DNA from 2 places in the Rhizobium sp. CFBP 8752 genome. Region 2 is predicted to be linked to the other one. Evidence: riboswitches for the same ligand, from Rfam matches in the RefSeq annotation. Region 2 holds a riboswitch; the other holds the start of a gene.
What was found. A riboswitch is a leader RNA that binds a small molecule or an ion and turns the genes downstream of it on or off. The one in region 2 is predicted to bind thiamine pyrophosphate.
Positions count from the first base shown of each region.

Region 1: it holds a riboswitch for thiamine pyrophosphate, as region 2 does, so the genes downstream of both, IFT59_RS14470 (ABC transporter permease) here and thiB (thiamine ABC transporter substrate binding subunit) in region 2, are expected to answer to the same signal.

Region 1 covers NZ_JACYUZ010000002.1:272,287-276,702, forward strand. Annotated here, with positions in the region: gene IFT59_RS14460 (hydroxyethylthiazole kinase) at 1-539, opposite strand, end outside; gene IFT59_RS14465 (ABC transporter substrate-binding protein) at 539-1,483, opposite strand; gene IFT59_RS14470 (ABC transporter permease) at 1,500-2,264, opposite strand; TPP riboswitch at 2,398-2,500, opposite strand; gene IFT59_RS14475 (DUF2934 domain-containing protein) at 2,661-2,906, shown strand; gene IFT59_RS14480 (EAL domain-containing protein) at 3,013-4,416, opposite strand, start outside.
Region 2 covers NZ_JACYUZ010000001.1:105,157-109,572, forward strand. Annotated here, with positions in the region: gene thiP (thiamine/thiamine pyrophosphate ABC transporter permease ThiP) at 1-1,416, opposite strand, end outside; gene thiB (thiamine ABC transporter substrate binding subunit) at 1,432-2,454, opposite strand; TPP riboswitch at 2,497-2,604, opposite strand; gene IFT59_RS00445 (response regulator) at 2,747-3,220, opposite strand; gene IFT59_RS00450 (ABC-F family ATP-binding cassette domain-containing protein) at 3,389-4,416, opposite strand, start outside.

The sequences.
Region 1 (4,416 bases), on a different contig from region 2:
CCACCTGACAGGCAACCGGTCCCGGTAACATCCGCCATCCATCGGTGGCCGTTACGAACAGTGCCGGTTCGCGCGCCATCCGTCAGGCGATCGTGAGCGCCGGTCTCGATTTTCAGTGTTTCGCCAATGTCTCCGAACAGCGCCATCTCCGCGCTGTTGCCACGCAGTACTGTTGGGCGGCGGGCGATCAATGTCTTTGCAAACTCCAGCCGCACGGGGGAATAGTCGCTATGAACGGGATCGAGGACCCAGGGTTTTCCATGATCGTTTGCAACCTCGACAGCCAGTTCGATCACCTTGCGACGGTCAGCATCCAGCGTGCCGAGATTGACGACGAGGACATCAGCCTTGGAGACGAAACCGACGATTTCGTCCGGGGAGGAGGTCATCGAGGGGATGGCGCCGATTGCAGTGATGCCGTCAGCAACGAATTTCTGCACCACGGTGTTCATCAGGCAATGGACGCGCGGGCGCCGGGCCCTCACACGTGCCAGGAGATCGCCGGCCTGTTGCGGCGTCGGGGAATTGTTCATTGTCATCACCGGATTTCGATCGCCACGTCATCGACCGGCGGGGCCTGCGGAATAAGGCCGCTCGCGGCCATGAACTCACCGAAGCGCTGGTAGCGACCCCGATCCAGCGCTGCAGGCCGTTTGGCGAAACGCGGCAGCGTGTCGGTGAACGCCTGACGATTGAGCGGGTCGTCGAGGTTGGGATAGGCCTTGATGAACAGTTTCCAGGCATCATCGGGGTGATTGGTCAGGAAAATTGCAGCCTTCTCGACGGCTTCGAGAAAGCGGGGCAGGCGAGGATCTGTCGCCAGCCCGTCGCGTGTGACGATGATCAGCTCGTCGTAAACGGGGACGCCGTGTTCTTCCGGAAAGAATGAACGGCCCTCGTGCCCTTCGATCCGCATCTGCGTCAGTTCGAAGTTTCTGAAGCCGCCAAGCGTGGCATCGACCTTGCCGCCGATCAGCGACGGCGAGAGGGCGAAATTGACGTTGATCAGTTCGACCTCGGTAAGCCCAATGCCTTCGCCCTCGAGCATGCGCTTCAGCATCGCGTCTTCGAAACCCGTGACGGAAAAGCCGACCTTCTTGCCGCGCAGGTCCTTGAGGCTCTTGATCGGGCCATCGGCGAGAACCGTCACCGTATTCAAGGGCGTTTCGACGAGGGTACCGATTCGCTTGAGCGGCAGGCCGGCTGCACGATCGAGATACAGGTTCGGTTGGTAGTGGATGCCGATATCGGCCTGGCCGGCGGCAACGAGGCGAGGCACCGTCGACGGGTCGGCGGGAGGCACCAGCTCGACATCGAGGCCGGCGGCTTTGAAATAGCCGTTTTCGGCGGCAATCACGAGCGGCGCATGGTCCGGGTTCACAAACCATTCAAGCATGACGGTGAGCTTTTCTGCGGCATGCGTTGCGGATGCATTCATGCTGGCGGATATGGCAATGGCAAAGGCCAGAAGCATGCGTTTCATGGGTGGTCGTCTCTCCTCACGATGATAACTGTGTCTGTTGTTCGGTCTCGGTCGCCCAATGGGGGCGTCCCTTTACGAGACGGTCGAAACCGAGGCGCAGCGCGACGCTGGTCAGGGCCAGGATGGTCATGGCTGCGAAAACGGTGTCGGTCTGCATGCGGGCGTTCGCCTGAACCATGACGAAGCCGAGCCCGGCTGAAGCCCCGACCCATTCGCCGATCACGGCACCCAGCGGCGCGAGCGGCACGGCGACGCGCAGACCGGACACGAGCGCCGGCAGCGCAAGCGGTGTTCTGAGCCTCACAAGGATCTGCCAGGGCGTCGCGCTTGTCAGCGCGGCGGCTTCCAGGATCGCTGGTTCCGTCCGCCTCAGGCCATCTGCGAAGGCGGAGGCGACCGGGAAGAAGATGACGAGCGTCGTCATCATCACTTTCGACGCCATGCCGAAACCGAGCCAGAGCACCAGGATGGGTGCCAGCACGAAGACCGGAAAGGTCTGCAGGATAAGGATGATCGGCCAGGCAAGCCTGCCGGCCCGCGGGAATGCCACGACGAGAAACGCGACCGCCGCACCGAAGATGCTGCCGGCGACGAGACCTGCAAAAATCTCGGTGATGGTGACAGCGGTATGATGAGCGAGGAAGCTGCTCTGACGCACCAATGCCTGCACCACCGCGAGCGGTGGCGGCAAAAGATAGCGTGGCGGCGAAAAGACCTGAACGGCTATCTGCCAGCCTACCAGCAGCAGAAAAAGCCCGAGGGCTGCAAACCGGGACTGCATGTCAGCGACGCGGGTTGAAACCGTCGAACCGCATTCGTCCTATTCGGGTATTTCTCGAGAGCGTAAGCATGGCTGATCTCCTGACCTTGACATCATGGAGATCCAGGCGAGCGGAGAATAAGAAAGAGGTGCGGTATTGCGCCGTTTCCGTTCCTACGCCGGTATGACCCGGATCAGGTTCAAGGGTCCGGCTCACCGCCATCTCAGCACCGTTCGATGCTCCCCTCGGAATGACGCCAAGGTTGGACAAAGAAACGGGCTTTGTCAATCGCTTGCGATCGCTGTCCGGCAGAGCCTGCGCGGCGAGCTGACAAAAATTTTATTCTATGTCATCCGCCTCCCGGAAACCCGGGGCCCGTCCGCTGGTTATGTCTTCGCAACTTAGGAGGAGCAACCATGACCGATAGAGAACAGGAACAGCGCGAACGGGCCTACAGACTGTGGGAGGAAGAAGGCCGTCCTGAAGGGTCCCATGACGATCACTGGAAGCGTTCCGAGCATCCAGCCGACATGTCGGATCAGGAAAGCGACGATGTGACCAAGGTCAACCAGCAGGCTGATGCGGCGTTTGGTGGAGAGAACGATGCAGCGGCCGACGATGCCGCCACAATCCGGCCTCCGTCGTCAGTCGCGCCGGACTGACGACGACCGCGGCAGTCTGGATAGGTATCCAGACCTGCCCTGCATGAAAGGGGTTGGCACAACACCTCGCAATATCGGCTGCCGATAGTTCGGCCGTCGACACACTTCAGCCGTCGCGAACACCGTTCGTCCGGTCCACTTTATGCGTCGTCGGGGGATCGAGAACCTGACCGAAACACACGACGGCCACCCGTTTTCCGGTGGCTTTCGCCAGATACATATAGTCGTCAGCGCGTTTGACATAAGTTTGCGGCGTGTCTTCGGCCTTTAGGAACGTAACGCCGACCGCGGCACCCGTGAATGTCACCTGGCCATCGATGGGGATCGGCTTGAACACCCTTTCCATCGTTTCCTGAATATGGGTCTGCATATCGCCCGCAAACTTGCGATCCATGTCGAGAAGAATAGCAAACTCGTCTCCTCCGACCCTGGCGATGAAATCCGTCGCTCGGAAACTTTCGCGAAGTCTCGCCGAGATCGTTCGCAGGACTTCGTCGCCTGCGGAATGCCCCAGACTGTCGTTGACGATCTTGAAGCCGTTGAGATCGATGTAGGCGATGGCGAGCTTTCTGTCATTGAGCAGGTTGCGGGCAACCTCTCCGGCAACAACCTCATCAAAACAGGCTCGGTTTGGGAGTCCTGACAGGGCATCGGTCTGCGCGGAGGTTTTCAGAGCGCTTTCGATAGCGCGCTGCTGCCTGACGCGGGCAGACACATCGACAATGACCTCCACATCGAATGAAACGCCATCGACGATCGTGCGTTGCGCAGAAATCAGGGTTGGGATGATCGTACCATCCGAATGAGCAATCTCAACATCTTCGAGCTCGTAGGCGCCGTCCTCGCGCAACAGCCGGTGCCGTCTGTCGCGGGCGGGATTGTCGATCGCGGCACCCTCGGAAATCAGCTTCTTTCCGTTGATCTCGTCCCATTTCAGGCCGGTGAGCTTCAGATAGGCATCGTTGACTTTGACGTAGCTCGAGGTTTTCGTGTCGCTCGTCGTGATGGCCATGGCAATGGGCGCGGACTCAAACATCCTCATCAGCATCGAGATCAAGTGTTGCGTCGGCAGGACATCAGCCTGGTCCGGATCATGCCAGACATGAGGAGCCTTCACGGATACTTTCCCGTCCAGCGGGACCTCCGTGGGCACGATCTCGGTGATGGTGCCGTACCATTTCACGATCTTGCCGGTCGCATCGCGATGAGGCTTTGCTCGACTGACCATCCATCGCCAGCTGTCGTCGTGCAGACGCATGCGAAACCTGGTTTCAAAGGGGTCGCCGGATGGCAGCCATCCAAGCCATTCCCGTCGAACCCGCAAACTGTCGTCCGGATGCATCCGACCGTACCAGTCCGCGATCCGGTCACGCATCCTGGACATCGTCGGGTCTGGCGTTGGCCCCATGAAATTGACAATGCCTTCGGCATCGCTCGACCAGGGAATGTTGGGGCTGAGTTCGATCGACCATCGTGCGTGGTCTTCCGTCTCGGTCAGCGCCTTTTCCAT
Region 2 (4,416 bases):
CGACAGTGCCGTAAGGATTGGGCCGATCAGGAAGGGCAGGTCGATCCGCCGCAATCGCGAAAGGCCTGATACGCCGAGGCTCGCGGCCAGCCGTGCCGTCTGCCGCCGATGATCCTCGATCGAGGGCTCCAGGACCCGCATCACGAAGGGCAGCGCCATCAGCATGTTGATCGCCGCGACCAGTGCCGGGGCAAACCGCGAGACATCGCCAAACGGGCGAAGCAGCAGGAACCAGCCTGTCCCGATCACCACCGGCGGCACCAGCAGCACCAGCGACGACGTCGCGCCGAGCATCGCCGCCAGTCCACGCGCCGGGATGCCGGGATGGCGGAGGTCTCTTATGGCAATGCGCGCATGGATGATCGCCAATGCAACGCTGACGGCCAGCAGCCCGGACAAGAGCGCGATCGACAGGCTTGTATAGGCCGCGTTGAGGAAGGCGGGGCTTGAGGCCAGCCGCCAGAGATCGGCCTTGATGCCGGCTAGGAAGATCGAGGCAAGCGGCAGGACGAGAAACAGGGTCGCAGCGAGGATGGTCGAGCCGTCCCACAGCCTTGCGCCCCATGTCCGTCCATCGAAGCGGCGGGTGGCGCGGCCGGCAGTGACATGCGTGCCGTCGGGGGCGGGGAGAAACGCGAGGGCGGCGAGGATCAGGCCCGTCACAGCGATCTGTAGCACCGCCAGTCCGATGGCACGCGGCGGATCGAAATCGAAGCGCAGCGACTGGTAGATCGCCACTTCCAGCGTCGTCGCCGCCGGCCCGCCACCCAGGATGAGGACCAGCGTGAAACTGGTGGCACAGAGCATGAAGATCAGCCCGGCAATGCCTGGCACGACGCGGATGAGGGCGGGCCTCTCGATGAAACGGAAGATCGACAGGGGCTTCATGCCGAGGCTGGAGGACAAAAGCCAGTATTCCGCCGGCTGCCGCTCAAGCGCCACGAGAAACAACCGGGCGGCAAGCGGCAGGTTGAAGAAGACATGGGCCAGAAGAATGCCGGTCAGCCCGTAAATGCTGATCGGCTGCTCCAGTCCCAGCGTCGAGAGGACACCATTGACGGCACCCTGGCGACCCCAGATGCCGATCAGACCCAGCGCACCGATCAGAACCGGCAGACCCATCGGCAGCGCCATCAGCCGCACGATCCAGACACGACCGACGAAACGGGGCCGTCTTGCCAGGGCAAGTGCGACGGGAAGCGCCAGACACACCGAGAACAGGGTGGAGAGCGCCGCCTGCCACAGCGTGAACTGCAGGATCCGGCCGGTATAGGCCGAGAACAATCGCCCCTGCGTTTCAGGGGCATCCCAGAGCAGCAGGGCCGAGACCGCAATGCCGACGAAAAGCGCGATCGCGCCAAGGCTCATCACCCCGCCGGAAATCCCCCGTCTTCGCTCGGCAGCGGTCAGCAGCATACCCGGTTCAGCCGATCAGTTCATGCTCATGGCGTTGAGCCATTCGTCGATCCAGGCCTGGCGGTTTTTTGCGACTTCGTCGGATCCCATCAGGAATGTCTTTTCCGGCTGAACCAGCTTGCCGAAAGCGTCTGGCAGCGGTTGCGACGTCTTCGTTACCGGCATCATCCAGTTGGTGGTGGGGATCACATCCTGGAAGCCCGGCGACACCATGAATTTCAGGAAGTCACGGGCGAGATCCTTGTCACGGGCGCCCTTCAGCATGCCGGCCACTTCGATCTGCACGTAATGTCCCTCGGAAAACGCGGCGGCCTGGTAACGGTTCTCGTTCTCCTCCACCATGTGATAGGCAGGCGAGGTCGTATAGGACAGCACCATCGGCACTTCGCCCTTGGTAAACAGGCCATAGGCTTCCGACCAGCCGGGCGTGACGGTGAGGATGCGGCCCTTCAGCTTTGCCCAGGCTTCCGGCGCCTTGTCGCCATAGACGGATTTCATCCACAAAAGCAGGCCGAGGCCGGGTGTCGAGGTGCGCGGATCTTCGATCGCGATCTTCTGCGAAGGATCGCCCTCCACCAGTTCCTTCAGGCTCTTCGGCGGGTTCTTGATGGTTTTCGTGTCGTAGACGACGGCGAAATGACCGTAGTCATAGGGCAGGAACGTATCGTCGGCGTAATTGCCGGGAACGCTGATCCCGCCATTGCCGGAGGATGCCTGCAGTCCATGCGGTTCGAATAGGCCGGTCGCCTTCGCCTCCGAAATCAGGTTGGTGTCGAGCCCGAGCGCGATATCGGCCATGGTCGTCTCCCCCTCCAGCTTCAGCCTGGTCAAGAGTGCGACGCCATCGGCGACAGCCACGAATTCGACCTTGCAGGCGCAGGTTTTTTCGAAAGCGGCCTTCACCTTGGGGCCGGGGCCCCAGTCGGCGGTGAAGCTTTCATAGGTGTAGATGGTCAGCACCTTGTCTTCGGCCCTTGCGGCCGGTGACAGGATGATGGTGGCCGCAGCCACGGTGAGCGATAGCAAGAGTTTGCGCATCAACGCCTCCTTCAAAGTCAATCTACAAGGGGAATAGGCGCTGAGCGTGAGCCGTCTAATCCCTCCGCCGGTGTTAGCCGGATCAGGTTCCGCGGGTTGGCTGAAAGCCTCTCAGCCGCACGTTACCGCGCAGCACCCCGTTAGAGCGGGAGTAGATGTAACGGTGAAGGAATTGTCTGGCAAGTGGTGTCGAACCGGTGCCGGCTTGAGTTTGCGGGCTACGGAGGCCACCAATACGAACAAAGCCGCCCGGTGTGCCGGACGGCTATCTTCATTGCAGGATCAGTTCGCGTCAGGCGTTGAGCGAATAGCCCGACTGTGCCGCATTGCGGAAGATCTTGAGGTCGCGCGGCACGATCGCCATGCCGCCGAGACGGTTGGCGATAGCGTAGTCGATCGTCTGTTCCACAACATGCGGCATGACGGGCTTAGTCAGAACGCCCAGCGATCCTTCGACGCCGTCTTTCACGTCTTCCGGATTGGCCGTCATGAAGATGACGGTCAGACCATACTCGGCAGCGAGTTCGCGGCCGATTTCCGGACCTGTGCGGCCATCGGCGAGATTGACGTCGACCAGCGCGATATCGGCGTATGCACCGAGCGACAGGGCGTGCTTGCGGGCGCTGGCAAAGCCTGCAACCTTGAGACCCATGCTCTCGACAGTCTCGGCAACATCAAGCGCGATCAGGAATTCGTCCTCAACGATCAGAACGCGCTGTTCCATTGCATCACTCGCCAGCCGACGACGCATCACATTAGTCAGCATTGGACATTCCTAACCGTTTTGTTTCCATCTGGTCGGCATGTCGGCATTCATACCGCACTACGCATTTCGACCACTTGATGGATGCCGAACGTCACCGGGGAATGTTTGTTCCGGCTCGCGACAAATAAAACTGTGGATATTTATTTGTTAAGTATAGGAATTCTTTAACTATCCTTCAATCTGTTCTCGGAGCATCTCGAGTTCCAGCCATTCTTCTTCCATTTTGGCGACGCGATCGCGCAGTTTTGCCGTTTCTGCGGCAAGCTTTGAAAATGCCGACGGGTCTTTGGCAAAGAGTTTGGGATCGGCCATCTTGCGTTCGGACGTGGCGATGTCGTCCTGTGCCTTCGCCATTTCCTTGGGAAGGTTTTCGAGCGCGAATTTCTGCTTGAACGAAAGCTTGCCCTTTGCCTTAGTGACACCGGGCGCACTGCCTTCGGTCTTTGCCTTTTCCGCCTTATCGGCGCGGCGCTTTTCGTCGGCCATGCCTTTGCGCTGCTGCAGCATGTCGGTATAGCCGCCTGCATATTCGATCCAGCGTCCATCCGGCGCATCCGGATCTACCGGAGCGATCGTCGAGGTCACGGTGCGGTCGAGAAAGTCGCGGTCATGGCTGACGAGAATGACGGTGCCGGCATATCCCGCAACGATTTCTTGCAGAAGGTCCAGTGTCTCGATGTCGAGGTCGTTGGTCGGTTCGTCGAGGATCAAAAGGTTCGATGGTTTTGCCAGCATGCGGGCCAGCATCAGCCTTGCGCGCTCTCCGCCGGAGAGGTTCTTGATCGGCGTGCGGATCTGTTCCGGCTGGAACAGGAAGTCCTTCATGTAGCCCGCCACATGCCGCTGTTCGCCGTTGACCAGCAGCGTTTCGCCGCGGCCGTCTGTCAGGTAGTGGGACAGCGTGTCCGCAGGATCGAGGTCCTCGCGCTTCTGGTCGAGCGTGGCGATCTCGAGATTGGTGCCGAGCTTGATCCAGCCGCCATCGGGGGCGAGCTGGCCCGTCAGCATCTTCAGAAGCGTCGTCTTGCCAGCACCATTCGGGCCAACAAGACCGATGCGGTCGCCGCGATGGATGCGGATCGAGAATGGCGCAACGATCGGCTTGTCATAGGTCTTGGTGATGTTTTCCGCTTCCACCACCAGCTTGCCGGACTCGCGACCTTCGGCGACGGAGGCCTGAACGGAGCCCTGCGGCC